DNA from 4 places in the Sporosarcina sp. P3 genome. Region 2 is predicted to be linked to each of the others. Evidence: riboswitches for the same ligand, from Rfam matches in the RefSeq annotation. Region 2 holds a riboswitch; each other region holds the start of a gene.
The links. A riboswitch is a leader RNA that binds a small molecule or an ion and turns the genes downstream of it on or off. The one in region 2 is predicted to bind S-adenosylmethionine.

Region 1 (5,710 bases), on a different contig from region 2:
ATCGGGACATTCTCACAGTTTATTATTATCGCCATTGTCACAGTGTTGTTCATCATTTCTGCTTCGACGGGACTCAGTAAAGGAATCAAGTATTTATCCAATACGAACTTAGTACTGGCTGTGATCCTTCTTGCATTTGTCGTTGTGTTAGGACCGACATTGTTGATATTCAATATGTTTACTGAATCACTTGGTGGGTACGTAGGAAATTTGGTTCAAATGAGTCTTCGTACAGCACCACTTAATGAAGGTAACCAGCAATGGCTGTTTGACTGGACAATTTTCTACTGGGCTTGGTGGATTTCGTGGGCACCGTTCGTCAGTATGTTTATCGCACGTGTCTCAAAGGGCCGCACGATCCGAGAATTCATGGTGGGCGTACTTCTTGCACCTACATTACTTTGTGCATTCTGGTTCTCTACGTTCGGTACGACAGCTGTCGATATGCAGCGCAGTGGAATAGCAGACATCGCAAGTTCCTCGTCTGAGCTAGTGGTCTTTGAAATGTTTAACGAAATGCCTTGGTCATTTATCATTTCGATCATTGCCATTCTGTTAATTGCATCATTCTTCGTGACTAGTGCTGACTCCGCAACGTTTGTGCTCGGTATGCAATCGACGTACGGATCATTGACACCGCCTACTAGCGTGAAAATGATTTGGGGTGTGATCCAATCGTCCATTGCATTGATCTTGTTGTCAGTTGGTGGCTTGGCTGCCTTACAAAACACGATTATTATCGCCGCCTTACCCTTCTCGTTCGTCATGTTATTGATGGTCATTTCTTTAATGAAAGAGTTGCGCAGAGAGAAGCCGAAGCGTAGATAGTAGTTTGATTTGGTAAAAAGTATATGAAGCCGTTGCTGTCAAAAGCAGCGGTTTTTTTAATAGTAAGCGATGTAAAGCGACTATATTTGATGAATTAATCAACATCGACGTAAAAAGTTCGATAATAAATTTTGAAGGTAGCTCAAAGAAGTGGAATTCATCCGTGTATTTTTTGTATAATGGTAGGACTGGCATCTGTTAGTGTTAGGTATATATCGAACCATTTTTGTACGCAGGTGCAAGTTATGAAGAGAGGATTTGAACGTAACGATGAGTACTAATTTTTGGCGTGATCTACCACGGCCATTTTTCATACTAGCACCAATGGAGGATGTAACGGATGTAGTTTTTCGCCACGTAGTCAGCGAAGCTGCACGTCCAGATGTATTCTTTACGGAATTTACCAATACGGAAAGCTTTTGTCATCCAGAAGGAATCTTCAGCGTGCGCGGACGTTTGGCATTTACAGAAGACGAACAGCCAATCGTCGCTCACATTTGGGGAGACAAGCCTGAACATTTCCGCGAGATGAGTATTGGGATGGCGGAGCTTGGTTTTAAAGGGTTGGATATTAATATGGGGTGCCCTGTCCCGAACGTTGCAACAAAAGGTAAGGGTAGTGGTTTGATTAACCATCCTGAAACCGCCGCGGCAATTATTCAGGCTGCAAAAGCTGGCGGATTACCTGTCAGTGTCAAGACGCGTCTTGGCTACACGGATATCGAAGAATGGCATACATGGCTTCGACATGTACTGGAACAAGACATTGCGAACTTATCGATCCATCTCCGCACGCGCAAGGAAATGAGTAATGGCAATGCACATTGGGAATTGATTCCGGAAATCAAGAAGCTTCGCGATGAAATAGCGCCTAATACGCTGTTGACGATTAATGGTGATATTCTCGATCGTCAAATGGGTCTGGAGCTTGTGGAGAAGTACGGTGTAGATGGGGTTATGATTGGACGCGGCATTTTCAACAATCCATTTGCCTTTGAGAAAGAGAAGAAAGAGCATGATTATAAAGAGTTGCTAGATCTTTTGCGTCTACATCTGGATCTTTTTGATAAATATTCGACAGAGCTAGAACCGCGACTATTTAAACCGCTACGTCGATTCTTCAAAATTTATGTTAAAGGATTCCGCGGAGCCGCTGAACTTCGAAATGAATTAATGAATACGAATACTACAGATGAAGTGCGGACATTACTGGATACTGTAGAACTCGATTAATATACTTTATAAAAGCCTCCTTACATCCCAGAATTACTGGGATGTAAGGAGGCTTTTTGTATAATAGATATGATCAAATCGCATAAACTTACTTAAATAAGCCGAGCTTTTCAATACGGCGAATCGCTTCTTGCATGCGTTCTTCACTTTCCAGCAATCCGACACGAATATAACCTTCCCCGTGAACGCCAAATCCGTTTCCTGGCGATACAGCGACATCTGCTTTATCTAGTAATAAATCGGCGAAGGTTTCGCTTGTAAAGCCTTCTGGGACAGGTAGCCAAGCGAAAAATGAGCCAGTAGGAGCCGTTACGTTCCAACCGATGCGTTCACATTCCGTTAGCAAAACTGTCAGACGACCTTCATAGAGCGCAACTAACTCCTCAACGCATTGTTGTGGGCCTGTCAATGCTTCAATTGCGGCACGTTGCACTGCTGGGAAAATGCTAGTGAATAAATGATCTTGCAATACATTTAAAGCTTCTATTATTTCAGCGTTACCGACTGCAAAACCAACACGCCAGCCTGCCATATTATACATTTTGGAAAGAGATAGCATTTCAATACCGACTTCTTTTGCTCCTTTAGTTTGTAAGAAACTAATTGGTTTATTGCCTTCAAAACCAATGCCACCGTATGCAAAATCTTGTAAGACCGCAATTTGATTTTCTTTGGCAAAAGCTACAGTCTTTTCATAAAACTCCGGTGTTGCTGTGACACCTGTTGGATTACTAGGATAGTTTAGGTACATTAATTTCGCATCTTTTTTCTGTTCATCTGTGAGTTGATCATAATCAGGTAGAAATTCATTTTCCTTACGTAGCGGCATTGTATCGTATCGAATACCCGCTAAGCTCACACCTGATAAGTAATCAGGATAACCAGGGTCTGGCAGCAATAATAAGTCTCCTTCATTCATGATGGCTAAAGGAAGTTCCACGACACCTACTTTCGTGCCACCGAGTACCGCGACTTCTGTTTCGGGATCAATTGTGACACTGTATTCACGCTGATAGTATTCAGCTACTGCTTGTTTTAAAGCAAATGTCCCTCTAAATGGAGAGTATCCATGGGTCGCTGGATCTTCAACGGCTTCTTGCAAAGCTTTAATAATATGAGGAGGTGTTGGTTGATCAGGATTTCCACGTCCTAGATTAATTACATCTCTGCCTTCATCCATAGCCTTTTCTATTTTATTTAATAGCAGTGTAAAGAAATGCGGAGGGAGATTTTGTAATCGGTTGGACAAAGCCATAGTCTATTCCTTCTTTCTTTAATAGGGTATTTTCGTTAAGTATACCTAGATCATACTAGAATTATCAATAGAAGGATGCTTATTTGATTCCAGATGATTGTGAATATTGCGCAATAGTAAAATAATCTTGATAGAAAAAGTCGGGTATTCTGCCAACTTGTCATTATTCGCCTTGACAGTTTTGTAAATTCAGATTAGTATATGTTTTACGCATATAGTTTAATAGCAATCTCTTATCAAGAGTGACTGAGGGAAATGGCCCGTTGAAGTCCAGCAACCCCTTGTATGAAACAAGGAAGGTGCCAAATCCTACAGCATGGTTTTCCATCTGAGAGATAAGCTGAGAATATTTCAGTAATTCTTTCATTTAGAAAAATGAAAGAATTTTTTAATTTAAAGAGGGATGTTCGTACCGACTATTAGTTATGATTATTTACTTGAATGTAGAAAGAAGTGAGAACATGATCCAAATTCAACATTTGTCTAAAGTATATCAGACAAAAGAAAAAGTGGTAAAAGGTGTAGATGATGTCTCACTAGATATCGAGACTGGAGAAATATTTGGTATTGTCGGTTATTCAGGGGCGGGAAAAAGTTCTCTTATTCGCTGTTTGAATTTGTTGGAAAAACCAACGAGCGGCACAATTTTAATTGATAATGTAGATTTAACGAAACTAACAGGGGTACAACTGCGACAGGCGCGCTTGAAGATCGGAATGATTTTCCAACACTTTTATTTAATTAGCCAAAAGACGATTTTCGAGAACATTGCATTTGCTTTACAGGCAGCAAAAATGCCATCAAATAAAATAGAAACACGTGTAATGGAACTTCTTGAAATGGTGGGTCTATCTGATAAACGCAATGTATATCCTGCACAGTTGAGTGGTGGACAGAAGCAACGCGTTGGTATTGCGAGAGCTCTAGCCAATAATCCATCGGTCTTGCTTTGTGATGAAGCAACATCCGCGTTGGACCCTAACACAACGATGTCCATTTTACGATTGTTGAAAAAGATCAATAAAGAATTGAATATCACCATTGTGTTAATCACGCATGAGATGAATGTAGTAAAAGAGATTTGTGATCGCATGGCGATTATGCAAAGTGGAAAAGTAATTGAAGAAGGACAAGTATATGACATCTTTTCTAATCCAGTCCAACCTTTAACAAAGGAATTTATTAGCAGTGTAGTGTCTTACGATATACCTGAAACTGTCACGTCCACTTTGATTGGTACGCTGATCAAGATCACATTTAAAGGTGAAGTAGCGATGGAGGGTGTGATTTCCGATACGATGCAGAAGTATAGAGTCAAAGGAAACTTCTTGCACGGGTCTATTGAATATATTCAAGAACGAGCACTTGGAATTTTCTTAATGGAATTGCAAGGTGAGCGTGAAGAAGTAGAGCAAGCAATTGCATACATACGCAAACAAAATGCACAAGTGGAGGTGATCCGACAACATGTTTGATCTATCTCACATTATGGAACTCATGCCGGATATTACGAAAGCATTTGGTGAAACCCTTTATATGATCGGCATATCGCTTACGATTGCATTGATTATTGGGTTGCCATTAGGAGTTCTGTTATTTACAACAGATAAAGGATTATTTTTAGAGAACCGTGCAATTAATTCAGTAGTTGGATTTTTTGTTAATATTATTCGATCCATTCCATTCATCATATTACTTGTAGCCCTGATACCTTTGACGAAACTGATTGTTGGAAGCACGATAGGGCCAGCAGCAGCAAGTGTATCGCTTTCCGTTGCAGCTATACCTTTCTTTGCAAGGATCGTTGAAACATCAATGCGTGAAATAGACAAAGGAGTTATAGAGGCAGCAATTGCAACGGGTGCGTCGCCATGGATGATTATTTGGAATGTGTTATTACCTGAATCAAAGTCTAGTATTATCCAAGGACTTACACTGACATTAATCAACTTAGTTGCCTATTCAGCAATGGCTGGATTTGTTGGCGGAGGCGGAATTGGAGACTTGGCAATTCGTTTTGGCTATTACCGATATGATGACAGTATTATGCTAGTCACTGTCGCCATTTTAATAGTGCTCGTGCAGTTGATTCAATTTGGTGGAGATCGTTTTTCAAAAATGATAGATAAAAGATAATAGGGGAGAGATGAATTAATGAAGAAACTAGTACTTGCATTCATTCTTACTGCACTGGTTGCAACATTAGCGGCTTGTGGAGGAGAAAAGTCCACTGAAAAATCGGATGATGATAAAAATCTTCGTTTTGGTGCAACAGCGGGACCTTATAGTGATATGCTGAAAAAAGCAATTCAACCGGGACTTGAAGAAAAAGGATATACGGTTGAGATCACAGAATTCAGTGACTATATTCAGCCGAATATTTCATTAGACAGT
Region 2 (5,710 bases):
ATTGTCAATTGCTTTTCTCGAAAATTTGAAAAACAGTTAAATACGAACGTAATTATTGAATTATTTGTGAACGTTCGCTTTTAAGGTGTTAATTATAAGAAAAACACTTTAATTGAACTAAGTGAAAGGAAATAGCATAAGTCGTCTAAAGAGAAGAAGTACAGGTAAGAGTGTTATAGTGTGCTTATACTATTCGTTAAAAGGAGTGTTGAAAATTGAAAAACTTAGAATCCCTAGAGCAATTTGAGCAACTTAAACAGGAAGAAAGAGTAATATTCTTATTCACTGCAGACTGGTGTCCCGATTGCAGAGTGATTGAACCATTCTTACCGACATTAGAAACAGAGTTTGCGGAGTATGAATTCATTTCGGTTGATCGTGATGAATTTATAGATCTTTGCAGTCAGTTGGACATATTCGGTATTCCTAGTTTTGTGGCATTCAGCGAAGGAACAGAAACAGGTCGTTTGGTAAGTAAGAATCGTAAAACTAAAGAAGAGATTGAAGAGTTTATTAATAATTTATCGTAATGCAATCATTCTCTGTGAATGGATAAAAAGACAAGTAAACAAAAGGACTGAAGACAATTATAACTTTTGTTTTCGGTCCTTTTCTATAAGAAAAGCTTCTACGATAGCTCTTATATATTGTATTATGTGAAATCTATCAGTTGCTCTATAAGGATTTTTGCGCCTCGTGGACTGATGTATAGACCGTTCGACAATTGTTTGTTTTCATCCATCACATCACCGGTGATAAAACATGCCTTGGACACTTGATACTTTCTCAATATAATTTTGTCATCCTCTACGAAAATTTCGATAGGGTCGCCCTGATCGATCAACATAGAATTTCGAAGTTCTTTTGGAATGACAATTCTGCCGAGATGATCAACTTTACGAACTATACCTAAAGACTTCATAAGCTCCTCCTCGAAGTAAAGTAGTTGGTAATTTCTATTATACACAAAAATAGATTGTCTACAATTTACAATACTTGAATGTGCAGAACAATTTGACAATTCTGCTATACAATTTATTTATTCATGCTATAATAGTCTGTAATTAAATATTTCTTATCAAGAGAAGCTGAGGGAATTGGCCTGATGAAGCTTCAGCAACCTCTGTGCAAACAGGAAGGTGCTACTTCCAACAAGATTGTTGTCTTGAGAGATAAGAACGATGAACGGTCAACCCTCATTTTCTTATCTAAGAGAAATGAGGGTTTTTTGTATAGAAATAGTATTAACAGAACGTTAAGGGGGAAATAGCATGCCAATTAATATACCAAAACATCTGCCGGCAGGAGAACTGCTAAGAGAAGAGAAAATATTTATTATGGATGAAGAACGTGCTACCACACAGGATATCCGTCCAATCAATATTTTGATTTTGAATTTAATGCCTGAAAAAGAGAAGACCGAGTTGCAATTGCTTCGATTACTAGGGAATACGCCTTTACAAGTGAATGTCACATTCTTGAATACAGCAACCTATGTATCAAAAAATGTTAGTCAGAATCATTTGGAAACCTTCTATACTACCTTTGAACATATTAAAAGTCAGCGCTTTGACGGTATGATTATTACAGGTGCACCAATTGAACTTTTACAATTCGAAGACGTAGTCTATTGGAAAGAGTTAGAAGAAATTATGGAATGGACAAAAACGAACGTCACGTCTGTACTTCATATTTGCTGGGGTGCACAAGCTGCCTTGTATCATCATTACGGAATAAACAAGTTCGAGTTGCCGAAGAAATGTTTTGGAGTATTTTCACATGATATTACCGATCCGACAGTAAACTTGGCACGTGGGTTCAATGACGTATATGTAGCACCACATTCACGCCATACAGGAGTTTCATTAGAAGAGATCAAGAATCATCCTGATTTAACCCTACTTTCTGCTTCTGAAGAGGCAGGAGCGTTCATTGTGATTTCAAATGACGCAAAACATATTATGGTCACTGGACACTTAGAATACGATGCGCATACGCTGGGGGATGAATATGCTCGCGATGTAGAAAAAGGGGTCGACATCGAAATTCCTGTAAATTATTATCCAAATGATGATCCATCTAAAGAACCTATGAATACTTGGCGCTCTCACACGCATTTGTTATTCTCTAATTGGCTCAATTACTACGTCTACCAGAGAACTCCTTATAACTGGAAGTAAACGAATCCGTGTATAAATCTCTATCGTTTGCACATACTTCGATTACTGGAGGTGTATGCAGTGAACGTAGATGAATTTTTGGAGTTGTCTTTTTGGGAAATGACTTTACGAACGGTGATCTCGTTTATTGTGCTATTGATTTTGGCGCGTTTCATGGGGAAAAAACAAGTGTCTCAGTTGACTTTCTTTCATTACGTGACAGGTATCACGATCGGGTCAATTGCAGCCAATTTAGCAGGAGAGTCCGAAACGCCATTTTTAAATGGTCTATATGGAATGGTTCTATGGGCGGTATTAACAGTTCTCGCCAATTTTTTAACATTCAAATCTTTTAAACTTCGCGTATTACTCGATGATAAACCGGTAATTGTTATTCAAAACGGGAAAATACTAGAAGGCTCCTTGCGTAAATTACGGTTGAATTTCAATGATCTAAATATGATGCTACGAGAGCAGTCGATATTTTCGATGAAAGATGTCAATTACGCGATATTCGAAACGAATGGTAATTTAAGTGTCTTGCTGAATCCAGGAGAGAAACATGCGACAAAAAAAGATGTTAAAGTCTCGCCACCGCAGCCCAAATATATTCCGACTGAAATTATTACTGACGGAAAAGTGGAAGAAAAAAATATGCGGGAACTTCAATTGACTGATACGTGGCTAACAGAACAACTGAAAAAGCAAGGAATATCCAAACCAGAGCATGTTCTTTATGCAGAAATTCAGACAGACGGCAGTTTATATATAAATGCATTAAAATCGACTTGACGTGAAGAGCTCTGACCAAATCAGAGCCCTTCACGTTTTTAAAGTATTTCCCAGTTTCTTTGTTTGGCTATAGCGGTAAGTTTTTCATCTGGACGAACTGCTACAGGGTACCCAACTTTCTCTAAGACTGGGAGATCGGAAATACTGTCTCCGTAGGCAAAACTGTTGTCCCAGTCGACAGTTTTGCCTAGTAGTGCTTGATAAATTTGCTCATTTTTACGTCTACCTTGAATATGTAGAAAAGGCTGATCCATCGCTAATTGGTTCCCACGTGAAGGAATATCTGTACCAATAATTTGATCAAATGTTAGGTGATTTGTGACTGCTTGTAAAAAGGGAGTATAGGCACCAGAAACGAGTAAGACATAGTATCCCTCTTTTCGGTGCTTAGTCAGACGGTTAATGACTTGTTCATTGAAGTCGGGCACTATTACGCTATGCATGCTTTTGAAGTATTCATGTAGTTCAGTCATTGTCAATGGGTCTAGAGCTTGTAGATAAAGACGCATGGAGCGCTCCTTCATGATAGGTTCGGGTAGTATTTTTAATTTATAACGAATATAAAGTGGTAAGATCGAACGAAAGAATTTCCCGTAGTATTGCTTATACGTGGGATGGTTCTTTAATTGCTCCATAAGTAATTTAAAGGTTTCTTTTGTGTACAATGTACCATCAAAATCAAAGATTGCAATTTTCATAGAGACACTCCTTTATTGTATTCTTCTACATAGTATACAAATATAACGAGTGTAAAAGCAAAAAAGCAGATGGATAAAAATCCATCTGCTTGAATTTAGATCTTATTGAAGATTATTCGGCATACCGGGTTGGCCTTGTGAAGGTGCAAATGAATTAAGCAACATATTCATATCTTGATCGTTTAATTGTGGTACTTGGTAATAATGATGTTTGTTTTGGTAAATTGACAACTCGTATGCCATTTCTAAACAGTTGGGCACGGAATCAGCAATAACACGGCGAACGACTGGGTTACATACTTCCAATGCAGCAGCTGTTTTACCTGTGGCGCTTTCTTTAGCAGCACCTAGCAAAAAGCCAGAGATCATCTCATCATTGATTTCACCTGTGGATTGAATAGGTTTTGATGGTGCCTTTGCTTTCATACCGTAAATGAAGTCACTACTAGCTTTCATTTGATAACGCTGTGTAGGATGAGAAGGATCTTTCCCTGTCTTGAAACTTTGGACAATGATATTGTATTCATCCATCATAAATCGGTATTGTCGGTCAAGGATGTCTAGAAGTTCTGGATCCTGGACGTGTGGTCGTAAAATCACCGATTGATTCAATGCACCAATCGCTGCACTTAGTACTTCTTTCACGTCAAATAACTCATGTCCACCGTGATTTAACGATGGGGGAACTTGTCCGCCTTGCATGTTCTGAGATGTATCAAATTGATTTGTCAAATATATTTCCTCCTTTAATTGTCTTGTACATCGAGAGTAGTATGTGAAGTGGCCAAAATTTTATGCACATGAAATTGTATTTACGAACCATGCATAGTTCGGAATGCGTCATCATATCATATGGATAGAACTCAAGAAGGGTAGTGGGGATACATGCAGATTCATGTAGTTTCGCAAGGTGAGAGTTTATATGAAATTGGTAAAATTTACGGTGTTCCATACGATCAAATAGCAGAAGTTAACGAATTGGAAAGCGAGACACGACTCGCTGTGGGACAAGCGCTTGTTATTCCAATAATAGGTTCTTATTACTGGGTGCGGCCTGGAGATAGTCTATTTACCATTGCACAAAGATATGGTCTAACAGTGGCTCGCTTGGCAGAAATTAATGCAATTAACCCTTCCAGAAGGTTAATAATTGGTCAGCGCCTGTATATACCACAAGAAGCAAAAACAATAATTGACTCATTATTATATGTAGAACCGCGTAATCCCGTCACTCAAGATATGCTGACGGAAGTTCGTGAACGTGTGGGGGATCTTACGTATCTCGCGATGTTCAGTTATGAAGTGCAACGGGATGGATCGCTCAAAGCACCTGCTCTAGCAGATATTCCGACTATCGCAAAAAATGCAGGTGCTGTAAATATACTAGTGCTGACGAATCTAGAAAACTATTCATTCAGTGCGGAATTGGCACATGTGATTTTCACTGATCAGGTTGCACAAAACCAAATGATACAAAGTGCCATTGAAACAGCAAAAGAAATCGGCTATAGTGATATTCACTTCGATTTTGAGTTGTTATTCCCTGAAGATCGAGAATTATACAATCAATTATTACGTAATGCACGTGATCAAATTCATAAAGCGGGCCTTACGATTTCCACAGCACTTGCACCAAAAGCTGGGGAAGTGACAACAGGTATTTATGGTGCTCATGATTATAAAGTGCATGGAGAAGTTGCTGATTTTGTTGTATTGATGACATATGAATGGGGATATACGTATAGTGCACCACAAGCTGTGAGCCCAATCGGGCCAGTTACGAAAGTAGTGGAATATGCAGTAAGTCAAATTCCAAACGAAAAAGTATTTTTAGGTCAGAATTTATACGGCTATGATTGGACAGCTCCATTTGGTCAATCGGACAGTAAAGCTGCAAGAGCGTTAAGTCCACGAATGGCGACTAATCAGGCAATCGAACAGAATGCTGCTATTGAATACGACGCGCTATCCCAAGCGCCACATTATACGTATTACGACGAAACTGGAACTGAACATGAAGTGTGGTTTGAAGATGCCCGAAGCATTAACGAGAAGTTTGAC
Region 3 (5,710 bases), on a different contig from region 2:
TACCGTCTTTTTTGTTGACGACATCTCGAACATACTCACTGGCTTCTTCAGCAGTCTTTGCGAAAAATACATGACCACCGCGTTGTGCAACATTTTCACTTAGCTGATGTAAATAGTAATCTAAGTTTTCAAGAACATGTTGACGAATTTCCTCCCCATGTGAACGCCATTCCTCCCAACTGCCTAACTCTTCTGCAGCGTCTAATCTTCTCCCGTGCAAACGTTCTTGAGCGCCCGCCACTGCCTGTCTCATGAAATCATCTGAAATATTATCCTGTGTTCGATCTGTAAAGTTTTTCTTACTGAACTTCATCGCCATTGCTATCACCTCACTTTTTTATTTACTCACGACTATTTAATACTTGTGCGATATGCATAACACGAATTGGCTCGCCCATACGTTCTGCGCGTCCACCTATATTCATGAGGCAACCACAGTCCGCTCCAATTAAATAATCTGCCTCTGTCGCCATAGCACTATTGACCTTCTCATCTACCATCTGTTCAGAGATATCTCCCATCTTAACGGAGAATGTTCCGCCAAATCCGCAGCAATTATGTGCATTGGGTAAAGGGATCATTTCGAGTCCTTCCACTTGATTCAATAATTTTCTCGGTTCTTCGCTAACGCCTAGTAATCTCGTCATGTGGCAAGAGGGATGATACGTCGCTTTTCCTATCAATTTCGCCCCTACGTTTTCCACTTGCAATACATTCACAAGAAACTGAGTGAACTCATATGTTTTATCTGCCAGCTCTTGTGCTCTAGGTAACCAATTGGGATCATCTTTGAATACTTCCGGATACAATTTAAACATAGTGGCACAAGATCCTGACGGTGTGACAACATACTCCGCCCCTTCAAATGTCTTTATCATATTCCTCATTGCCGATTTTGAATTTTCTACGTAACCACTGTTATAAGCCGGCTGTCCACAGCACACTTGTCCTTTTGGAAACGATAATTCACAGCCTTGTCTTTCTAATATTTCCACCATGTCTTTGCCGGCATCCGCATAGAACATGTCTACCAAACAAGTTATAAATAGGCTTACTTTCATTCCTCTTCACCCCTTCACAGCGATATACCATATAGTCAGCAGCGCATCGGATTTTTACCTAGCGTACTACATTAATCAATCAATTGACAGAATATTCATCCTGTCTTAAATAAAAAAATCACTCAGCTAAAAGTGAGTGATTTTTGTATTTAATAGTGTTTAATAAATTAGCCGTCACTACTTCATGCGTTTTCTTCGTTTTCATTTGCTTATATTTCATATCGCTCACTCCGCGCTACCACATATTAAACGCGTTTTCTCCAGTTGTAGCAGGTTTCTTTTACGCTCTTTACCATCTCGATAGCCTGACAATTCTCCACTCTTCGCTACTACACGGTGACAAGGCACCAAGATCAATAGGGGATTCTTGCCTATCGCAGATGCTACAGCACGAACAGCAGATGCTTTCCCCATTCGTTCTGCAATTTCTGAATAGGTTACGACCTTACCGTAGGGTATCTGTTGTAGCACTTCCCAAACTTGCAATTGGAATGGTGTCCCTTTTAGATCCACTGGCACCGCAGAAAAACTAATAGCCTTACCTGAAAGATACTCTTTGACCTGACCTCTATAGACCTCAAGCTTCATTTCATCTTCCTTTAACCCTTCAGTTTCGAATCGCTTTGACCAAACCTTTAATTGTTCCACACTATTTTCTGCTAATCCCACGTAGCAAAGTCCTTTTTCTGTAGCGGCAAGCGTTACTGTCCATTCTTCATATTCAAATCGTGTCCAATAAACCAGTGTATCCACTCTCCTTTATCCGAATAACTTTAAACCAACAGCACCGAGAATAATGAGCGATAAAAAGAAAAGACGTTTAACGCTAGCAGATTCTTTGAAAATCAAAATCCCCATCAATACAGCTCCCGCTGCTCCAAACCCTGTCCATACCGCATACGCTGTACTCATTTGAATTTCACGCATAGCAAGAGACAAGAAGACGAAGCCGAATCCAAATATTCCGACAATGAGCAACAATCTCTTAATAGACCGTTTCTGTAAATAGTAATTGATACTTACCACACCAAAAATCTCACCGAGACTGGCAATAGCCAAATACACCCAAGCCATCGTCAGCCACCTCCTTTTGTATCTACTTGTTCATCTGTAGTCAACTTGATACCGACGACCCCGCTGACAATTAATCCAATAAAAGTCAGCGTAACCCATGTGAAATCTGCTTGAAAGATGAATATATCCACCAAAAGGATTGCCGCGGCACCCGATCCGGTAAAGACTGCATATACCGTACCTGAAGGTAATTTTTCGCATGCTTTAATAATAAAATAAAAACTCAATACAATCGCCACACCTGTTCCAGTCCATTGAATTGCGGTTTCAGAGTAACGCAGACCAACTACCCAGAAAATTTCTATAACTGCCGCTAGGGCAACATAACTCCAAGCCAAAATAAAAATCTCCTTTCTTTCATGAATAGCACCTATAAGTATAGCAAAAAGTCATCCGATCACGATAAAAGGAAGCTTGCTTCTAGTATATCCGCATGGTAGAATAAATCCATCAACAGTTTTTTCTATATTAAGAATATTCTTATCGAGAGAGACGGAGGGATAGGCCCAGCGATGTCTCAGCAACCAGCCTCAGGCACGGTGCTAATTCCAATGGTGACACCACCTTGAAGATGAGAATGCTGTATACACTTGTAAGTTCGAGGGCCTATTCGAAAAGAAGAGGTTCTTTTTTATTTTGCTGGGGGGATGGATATTCATGACAAACAATGGATTAGAAACCAGATTAGTACAACTAGGGAACCGCAGTGACAGGAAAACCGGAGCAGTTAATACGCCTATTTACTTGTCTACAGCGTATCACCATGAAGGTCTAGGAAAATCTACGGGGTATGATTACACACGAACAAAAAATCCTACGCGTTCGATCTTAGAGGATGGAATCGCAAACTTGGAATCTGGTGATCAAGGATTTGCGTGCAGTTCTGGAATGGCAGCCATCCAACTAATTTTATCCTTATTTAAGACAGGTTCAGAGCTACTGGCACCTGAAGACTTATATGGCGGCACGTATCGTTTATTTAATCAATACGAAGAGACCTACAATGTGAAGACACGTTATCTATCGTTTGATGATGTTTCAGAAGTCGAGCAAGCAATTACTGATCGCACAAAAGCGATCTTCTTGGAAACGCCCACAAACCCATTAATGCAAAACATAGCAATTGGGACGTATGCAGAATTGGCCAAAAAGCATGACTTATTATTAATTGTCGATAATACATTCTTAACGCCTTATTTCCAACGACCTATTGAAGAAGGCGCAGATATCGTCATTCATAGCGCAACAAAATATATCGGTGGACATAATGATGTACTAGCAGGTCTAGTCGTCGCAAAGGGTGAAGAGTTATGCGAACGCCTATTTACTAACCATAATGCGATTGGCGCTACATTATCCCCTCTTGATTCCTGGCTGGTTGTCCGCGGTTTGAAAACATTGCATTTACGCATGAAACAGCATGACGTCAATGCGAAAGCAATGGTATCTTACTTAGAACAAGAGTCTCTCATTGCCGACGTACTCTACGCCGGGATCGGTGGCATGTTATCTTTCCGAGTGCAGAATAGCGAATGGATAGGACCATTCCTTGAAAACCTGAACCTCATTTCATTTGCTGAAAGTTTAGGCGGCGTGGAAAGCTTTATCACGTATCCGACTACGCAAACGCATATGGATATTCCTTTAGAAGAACGCAATCGCCGTGGAGTGGATGATCGTTTGCTACGTTTCTCTGTTGGTGTAGAAGATGTAGATGATTTGATTGCTGATGTAAAACAAGCTCTTTATGCTGCAAAAGAAATAGTAGAAGGCGTAAAAACTCAATAATAATAAACCGCACAACTCGAACCGTCAGTTACACTATGGCAGTTCGAGTTTTTGCAGGTAAAGAAAAGATGCTAAATCCTTCAATAGTTAGATGTTAAAGTATATACTGAAAAAGAACATACATTTATTATTGGAGGCGAGATTGTTGAATCGTTTAGAAAATAAAGTAGCAGTAGTAACTGGCGCCGGGTCTGGAATTGGACGAGAAATTGCTGAGCTCTATGCCCGTGAAGGTGCGAAGCTTATCATCGCAGATATGAATATGGAAGGTGCAGAAGAGACTGTCCAGACGATTAAAAATGCTGGCGGTCAAGCGCTGGCAGTTAAGACCAATGTCACGGTGGAAGAAGATGTACAAAGAATGATTGATACAGCAGTGGAGCAATTCGGCACACTGGATATTCTAGTGAACAATGCCGGTATTATGGACAATATGTACGCTGCAGCTACAGTTACAGATGAGATATGGGACAAAGTATTAGCGATCAACACAACAGGTGTCATGCGTGCAACTCGTAAAGCATTAACTATCTTCGAAGAGAAAAAAACAGGCGTGATCGTCAACATGGCTTCTATCTCAGCGGTGACAGGTGGTCGAGGTGGTCTGGCTTACACCGCATCAAAACACGCGGTGGCAGGGATGACAAAAAGTGTCGCTTCTCAATACGGTCCCTTAAACATCCGCTGTAATGCAATTGCACCAGCACAAATCCCAACTAATATTACAAACAGCCTAACTCAACCAGATGAATTCGGCATGAAACAAGCTCTAAGAGGCGTAAATATGATGAGCCGTCCTGGAACAAAGGAAGAGATCGCAAACATTGCACTATTCCTTGCCTCAGACGAATCCTCCTATGTTAATGGTGTCATTATGGAAGCTGATAATGGTTGGTCTGCCTATTAAGGCTTACTCTCTTATAGAAGTAGGGCTTGGAAACATTCAAATAATTTTCATATAAAAAGCATCCAAATTAATTTGGATGCTTTTCTTTCTTACTGAGTTGTATGCCATTTTTTCTTTTCGCTTGCATAGACGACCGCTGCCGGTGCTGCGATAAACGCAAGTGCCACCATTCCGGAGAACATGCCTGTCAGTTCTTTACTTCCAAAGGAAAATCCAGCTGCTACACCTAATGCAATCCCTGCTAATACCGCCAACATAACAATTTTATACATGTTAGACCCCCGACCTTTCATTTGTAAGAAGCGATCGTCTCGCCGATTTACTTGTTACTTTTAGCATACTCTCATTGAGAACCTTTTTCAAGTACAATTGAGAATCTTTTTCAGCGTCTATGAAAATGTATTGATATTGTATGTCATGAGCAGTATTTTAATGTTTAGAAAACATGAAAAAACCGTCAAGGCTTACTTACACCCCGACGGTCGAAATAATTATTATTTTTCTAGAAGTTTTAGTGATTCACGATTAAATGCTGGTATATCGTCAGGTGTACGGCTTGTTACAAGTTGGTTCTGACAAACTACGACTTCTTTGTCTGCGTATTTTGCACCTGCATATTCCATATCTACACGGATGGACGTGTACCCTATTGCATCGCGCCCTTCAAGCGCTTTTGCTGTAATGAGCAATTGTGGACCATGACAAATTGCGAATACAGGTTTTTTTGCGTCCATAAATTCTTTGACGAATTTCACGAAACGATCATCTGCACGTAAAATGTCTGGTGAAAATCCGCCCGGAATAAACAATGCGTCGTAATCCGATGATTTAGCGTCATCAATTGCTTTATCAATTCCCACTTTTGTATTTTCTTTCATAC
Region 4 (5,710 bases), on a different contig from region 2:
CTGTTTAACTCTGGGCTATGCTTTACGAGCTGTAGCATCTTAGGTTGTGAATATTGCATGAAAAATTCCCTCCTCATTTCATTTGTTTCTATAGTATAACATGGCCACAGTTCTTGTTGTATGAAAGGAAATCGTTCCTCTGGCTGGAAATTACCCCTACGTTTCATGTATACTGTCACAAGTACGGGCTGAGCATTCTATGCGAGTAGATGAATTGCACTACGAAACCAACTTACATATTGGACGAGAAGGAATTTTCTCGTCTTTTTTATTTTCACTTCTGATGACATTGTCAACACATTGTCATGTTCCAAGCGTTTACACGAATGATTAAAAGGGTATTTTAAAGTGTATGTGTGCAATTTTATTCTACGACTTTGATTATTTACTTAGTTCATTTCACAAACTACATTTACATAAGGAGGACCTATGAGAAAAGTTTCATCAACATTTTATATTACATTAGTAGCTGTCGTATTGGCAGTCGGTTATGGTGTAATCGCTCCTGAACACTTTGAGGCGATCACGCTCAATATAAGGAATCTCATTTCAGATTCATTCGGCTGGTATTACTTACTGACAGTTTCTATGCTATTCTTCATTTCAGTCTATTTGATATTCAGTCCGCTCGGCAGGATTCGATTGGGGAAAGATAGTGACAGGCCACAGTTTTCCATGTTTTCTTGGCTCGCCATGCTATTTTCCGCAGGTATGGGAATTGGACTCGTGTTCTATGGAGCTGCGGAACCTCTCTCACATTATGCGGTAAGTTCAGCTACTGCACCTGTTGGAACAAAAGAAGCGTATAAAGAAGCGATGCGTTCAACATTTTTCCATTGGGGCTTCCACGCTTGGGCTATATATGGTATGACAGCTTTAGCCCTGGCATACTTCCAGTTCCGCAAAAACCAGCCTGGTTTAATCTCCTCCACACTTCGCCCGATTTTCGGTGATCGCGTAGATGGCAAACTCGGAACCGTAATTGACGTCTTTGCAGTTTTCGCTACTGTTTTCGGTGTCGCCACGTCACTCGGATTTGGAGCGGTCCAGATTAATGCTGGATTGAATTACTTATTCGGTGTTCCAATCGGTTTCTGGTCTCAGTTTATTATTATTGCGATCGTGACTGTATTATTCTTACTATCCGCTTGGAGCGGCCTTGGAAAAGGGATTCGTATTTTATCCAATACCAATATGGTATTAGCTCTTACTTTGTTGGTCTTTATCATTGCACTCGGTCCAACATTGCTGATTTTCAATATGTTCACTGATTCTATTGGCGGATATTTAGAAAACCTCATTCGTATGAGTTTCCGCACAGCACCACTTACACCTGAAAATCGTTCATGGTTGAATGACTGGACACTATTCTACTGGTCTTGGTGGATAGCTTGGTCACCATTTGTCGGTATGTTCATTGCCCGTGTTTCAAAAGGAAGAACAATTCGCGAATTCATGATCGGTGTGCTCGTCGTACCGACTGTATTGAGTGCAATTTGGTTCTCAGCGTTTGGTACAACAGCTATTGAAACACAAAAGCAAGGTATTATCGATTTAGCCTCTACTGCAACAGAGTTGACAATTTTTGAGATGTTCAGTGGATTACCTTGGTCATTCGTCATTTCAGTTGTCGCAATTTTGCTGATTACTTCATTCTTCATTACGTCAGCGGATTCGGCTACATTCGTACTAGGTATGCAGTCGTCATATGGTTCATTGACTCCACCTAATAACTTGAAAATCGTCTGGGGCGTCATTCAGTCCTCCATCGCGATTATTCTATTATATGTTGGTGGTTTGGATGCACTTCAAAACGTCATTATCATAGCCGCCTTACCATTCTCCATCATACTGATTATGATGATCACCTCGCTTTTCAAATCTTTAAAGGAAGAGCGAAGAAAAATCAAACGAAAATAAAAAATGAACACTGCGCACATGCGTAGTGTTCATTTTTTGTATTAGTTGACAGCTTTTTCGATTGCTTGTTTCAAATCTGCGATCATATCGTCTACTGACTCCAACCCTACTGACAAGCGGATCAGCTCTTCGCTAACGCCTGAGTTTTTCAAGTCTTCCACAGACAGCTGCTGATGAGTAGTAGATGCCGGATGTATGATTAATGACTTGGCATCTCCTACGTTTGCTACATGAGACCAAATTTCGACATTGTCGATCACCTGTCTCCCAGCATCGCGTCCACCTTTGATACCGAAAACGATAATTGAGCCATACCCGTTTTTTAAATGTTTGTTGGCCAATTCCGCTGTTGGATGATCGTCTAGACCCGTATAGGTTACCCATTCAACTGCTGGATGATCCTGCAGGAATGCCGCGACTTTTTGTGCGTTTTCATTATGGCGTGGTACACGTAAATGAAGTGTTTCTAAACCTTGCAACAAGTTGAATGCACTGTCCGGTGACAGGCATGGGCCAAAGTCTCTTAGCAATTGCACGCGCAGTTTCGTTGCGAAAGCTGCAGCAGCCGTGTCGATTCCGTAACGTAAGCCATGATATGATTCATCCGGCTCTGTAAAGCCAGGGAACTTACCTTGTGTCCAATCGAATTTCCCCGCGTCCACTGCCACACCACCGATAGTCGTACCGTGTCCGCCAATCCATTTCGTCGCCGAGTGAATGACTACATCCGCTCCGTATTCGATTGGATTTGACCCATAAGGAGAAGGGAATGTATTGTCTACGAGCAACGGAATTCCATTTTCATGTGCAATGTTCGCAATAGCTTCCACGTCAAGGACTTGCAAGCTCGGGTTACCGATTGTTTCTGCAAACAATGCTTTCGTTTTATCCGTAATGGCTGCTTCAAAGTTTTTCGGATCAGATGCGTCAACAAATTTCACTGTGATGCCATAGCGCGGTAATGTCACAGCGAATAAATTGTATGTACCTCCGTAAAGATTGCTCGCTGCAACGATTTCATCACCTGTTCCAGCAATATTGAGAATAGAGAATGCAATGGCCGCCATACCCGAAGACAATGCAACTGCTGCCGTTCCGCCTTCTAGCTGTGCGACACGCTCTTCAAAGACAGCTACTGTCGGGTTGGTAATTCGTGTGTAGATATTGCCTGCTTCTTTCAAGCCAAATAGATTTTGTGCGTGTTCTGTGTCTCTGAATACATAAGAAGTCGTACGATGAATCGGTAAAGCCCGTGAACCTGTTTCCGGATCCGGTTTTTGCCCTCCGTGTAATAGTATCGTTTCTGGCTGTAAATTCGTCATATCCATTCCCCTTTTTCATGTATTGATGGAACACCGAGACGCCTCGAATATCTTTTCTTTAGGACTAGACAAGGAACACGTGGGTGTGATTCACTATATAGAAAAAGCCCATCTTCCATAATAAGAAGAGGGCTCTGCTTTCGCTCATTCCCCCCTTATCTTCCAAACTGCCGAGAGTTTGTAGGAAGTAGCACCTTTGCTTTCGCCGGTTGCCGGGCATCACAGGGCCTAATCCCTCCGCCGCTCTTGATAAGAGTGTGTCTATTCGTTTTCCATCGTTGAAAAATAGTATACGGCTATTCCTAGTCTATTGCAAGGGTTTATTAATAGAATCTTTAGAAAGCGGTGTTATTTCTATCGTCTAGAGCTTGGACTAGGAAGGTTTTGTTGATCTCGAATGATAGCATTATGTAAAGACTCCCTCATTTACTAAACGACAGCCAGCCGCAAGTGCTGAAGTGAGTTCCCTGATGTTTCCACTTATGATTTCACCAAAAAATCGCCAGCAACACGTTTAGTGAACGATGTGCTGACGATCCTATTTGGTTAGAATATGTCCCACCAGATTTTCACGGCGGAGGCCATGATGAGTATGGCTAGAATGCTTTGTAATACTTTGGTGTTTACTTTACGACTGACTTTTACACCGATCGGCGCTGCAATGATGCTTGCGACAATCATGACGAGCGCCGGTCCATAAGGTACTTGACCTGTTAGGAGCTTGCCTGATGCCGAGCCCACAGATGACAATAGCGTAATTGCAAGGGACGTAGCGATCGTAACGCGTGTCGGTATCTTTAGTATCACGAGCATAATCGGCACCATAATGAATGCACCGCCAGCTCCGACAATTCCAGCTGCCAAACCGACGATAAAGGCCGCACTGGAAGCGATGAAGCGATTAAATGTAATTTCATCAATCGGCTGATCGTCGAGACCCTTTTTAGGAATGAACATCATAATTGCCGCCATAACGGCTAAAATACCATAGATGATGTTAACCGTCGCTTCTGCTAGCATACTAGAACCAGCGCCGCCGATCACACTGCCGACTAATACACTGATTCCCATATAGAGGACAAGTGGTTTCAATATTAAGTTACTCTTTCTATACGCGAATACTCCTGAAAGTGATGCAAAAAACACTTCAACTGCAGTAATTCCAGATACTTCATGTGGTGTAAACGCAGCAAAGCCAAGTAACGCAGGAATAAATAACAACATTGGATATTTGACAATTGCACCGCCAATTCCCATCATACCCGAAAGGAATGAGCCAACGAAGCCAATGAGAAAGATTGTAATAATAAATGGAATCGTCATGATGTTCTCCCTTCTTCCTGATGAAAGAGGGAGATAACCATTCCCTCTACCCTTAGTTTATCCTTTTTGGATCCAGAATTTAAAGACATCTGACTCTTGTTGTTGATCTTTTATTTCATGATTACCAGAAGCCGCCCATGCAGTCAGATCGGACACTGAACCTTTGTCTGTTGTATGGATTTCAAGAATGTCCCCTGCTTGCAAGTCTTTCATGGCTTTCTTTGCACGTACGATCGGCATTGGGCATGCCAAGCCTTTAGCGTCTAAAAATGTTGTTGTATTCATATATATCTTCTCCTTTTAATTTGGGTTTTAGTGTTCATTATCCATTTAACTAACTATTTACCGTACCGCACAGCGATTCGGACCAATCTCCATCTCGCGTTGCGTTTCCACGTCAGGCTGGATCTTCCCCATATTCATCTGGCGAATTTCCTGATAAGCGTTTGGCTGTGGTGGCAAGTTATCAGTAACTAATTCTCTAAACTCTTTTTCATCTTGAATATTCAAGCCATGATTTGTTTCATACAATACGCTAAGCTTCTCTGCCACGCTACCATCTTCATTCAACTCATCTATTACCATAAAGTGAGCTGGCAAGACGATTAAGTCCTCTGATATTTTTTTGTAGCGACTATATAAAGACTCGCGTAAATCACTTACCCAATCCTCCGCTAAACCCGCTAAATCTGGACGTCCAATCGAATCAATAAACAGAATATCACCTGTCATTAAATAGCTCTCATCGACGATAAATGAAGTCGAACCAATGGTATGTCCTGGCGAATAAAGTGCTTGAATATCAATTTTCGTATCACCTATCTGAATACATGTATCACCTTCTAACGCTGCATATTCAAATACTGCCTCTTCTGCATCTTTCGGAGGCAACCAATATGTTGCACCCGCCGCTTCTGCGATCTGACGACCACCCGAAATATGATCAGCGTGCAAGTGCGTATCCAGTACGTTTGTGATCTTGACGCCGTGTTTCGCAGCAAAATCCACGTACACATCCGTCATACGTGTTGCGTCTACGATTGCCGCTTCTCCACCCGACATGATCATATACGAAAGACACCCTTTACCAAGACGGACGAATTGATAGAGCTCGCCACCCGATTTCAAATCGGCAATTTTTACCG

Region 1: it holds a riboswitch for S-adenosylmethionine, as region 2 does, so the genes downstream of both, CSV61_RS14045 (methionine ABC transporter ATP-binding protein) here and metA (homoserine O-acetyltransferase MetA) in region 2, are expected to answer to the same signal.
Region 3: it holds a riboswitch for S-adenosylmethionine, as region 2 does, so the genes downstream of both, CSV61_RS14605 (methionine biosynthesis PLP-dependent protein) here and metA (homoserine O-acetyltransferase MetA) in region 2, are expected to answer to the same signal.
Region 4: it holds a riboswitch for S-adenosylmethionine, as region 2 does, so the genes downstream of both, CSV61_RS10450 (O-acetylhomoserine aminocarboxypropyltransferase/cysteine synthase family protein) here and metA (homoserine O-acetyltransferase MetA) in region 2, are expected to answer to the same signal.

The regions. Positions count from the first base shown of each region.
Region 1 is NZ_PDZE01000013.1:29,526-35,235, forward strand. Features, by position in the region: gene CSV61_RS14030 (glycine betaine uptake BCCT transporter) at 1-828, shown strand, start outside; gene CSV61_RS14035 (tRNA dihydrouridine synthase) at 1,099-2,061, shown strand; gene CSV61_RS14040 (pyridoxal phosphate-dependent aminotransferase) at 2,150-3,316, opposite strand; SAM riboswitch class I at 3,547-3,658, shown strand; gene CSV61_RS14045 (methionine ABC transporter ATP-binding protein) at 3,778-4,791, shown strand; gene CSV61_RS14050 (methionine ABC transporter permease) at 4,784-5,452, shown strand; gene CSV61_RS14055 (MetQ/NlpA family ABC transporter substrate-binding protein) at 5,471-5,710, shown strand, end outside.
Region 2 is NZ_PDZE01000012.1:4,331-10,040, reverse strand. Features, by position in the region: gene CSV61_RS13475 (thioredoxin family protein) at 216-530, shown strand; gene CSV61_RS13470 (AbrB/MazE/SpoVT family DNA-binding domain-containing protein) at 653-922, opposite strand; SAM riboswitch class I at 1,073-1,179, shown strand; gene metA (homoserine O-acetyltransferase MetA) at 1,272-2,180, shown strand; gene CSV61_RS13460 (YetF domain-containing protein) at 2,280-2,951, shown strand; gene CSV61_RS13455 (HAD family hydrolase) at 2,990-3,649, opposite strand; gene CSV61_RS13450 (spore coat protein) at 3,752-4,387, opposite strand; gene CSV61_RS13445 (LysM peptidoglycan-binding domain-containing protein) at 4,535-5,710, shown strand, end outside.
Region 3 is NZ_PDZE01000014.1:61,740-67,449, reverse strand. Features, by position in the region: gene CSV61_RS14630 (LutB/LldF family L-lactate oxidation iron-sulfur protein) at 1-319, opposite strand, end outside; gene CSV61_RS14625 ((Fe-S)-binding protein) at 342-1,061, opposite strand; gene CSV61_RS14620 (methylated-DNA--[protein]-cysteine S-methyltransferase) at 1,287-1,814, opposite strand; gene CSV61_RS14615 (DMT family transporter) at 1,821-2,135, opposite strand; gene CSV61_RS14610 (DMT family transporter) at 2,138-2,473, opposite strand; SAM riboswitch class I at 2,613-2,713, shown strand; gene CSV61_RS14605 (methionine biosynthesis PLP-dependent protein) at 2,793-3,923, shown strand; gene CSV61_RS14600 (glucose 1-dehydrogenase) at 4,069-4,830, shown strand; gene CSV61_RS14595 (hypothetical protein) at 4,920-5,102, opposite strand; gene CSV61_RS14590 (type 1 glutamine amidotransferase domain-containing protein) at 5,325-5,710, opposite strand, start outside.
Region 4 is NZ_PDZE01000007.1:93,587-99,296, forward strand. Features, by position in the region: gene CSV61_RS16935 (hypothetical protein) at 1-59, opposite strand, end outside; gene CSV61_RS10445 (glycine betaine uptake BCCT transporter) at 430-1,920, shown strand; gene CSV61_RS10450 (O-acetylhomoserine aminocarboxypropyltransferase/cysteine synthase family protein) at 1,962-3,242, opposite strand; SAM riboswitch class I at 3,395-3,498, opposite strand; gene CSV61_RS10455 (sulfite exporter TauE/SafE family protein) at 3,789-4,565, opposite strand; gene CSV61_RS10460 (sulfurtransferase TusA family protein) at 4,623-4,850, opposite strand; gene CSV61_RS10465 (MBL fold metallo-hydrolase) at 4,908-5,710, opposite strand, start outside.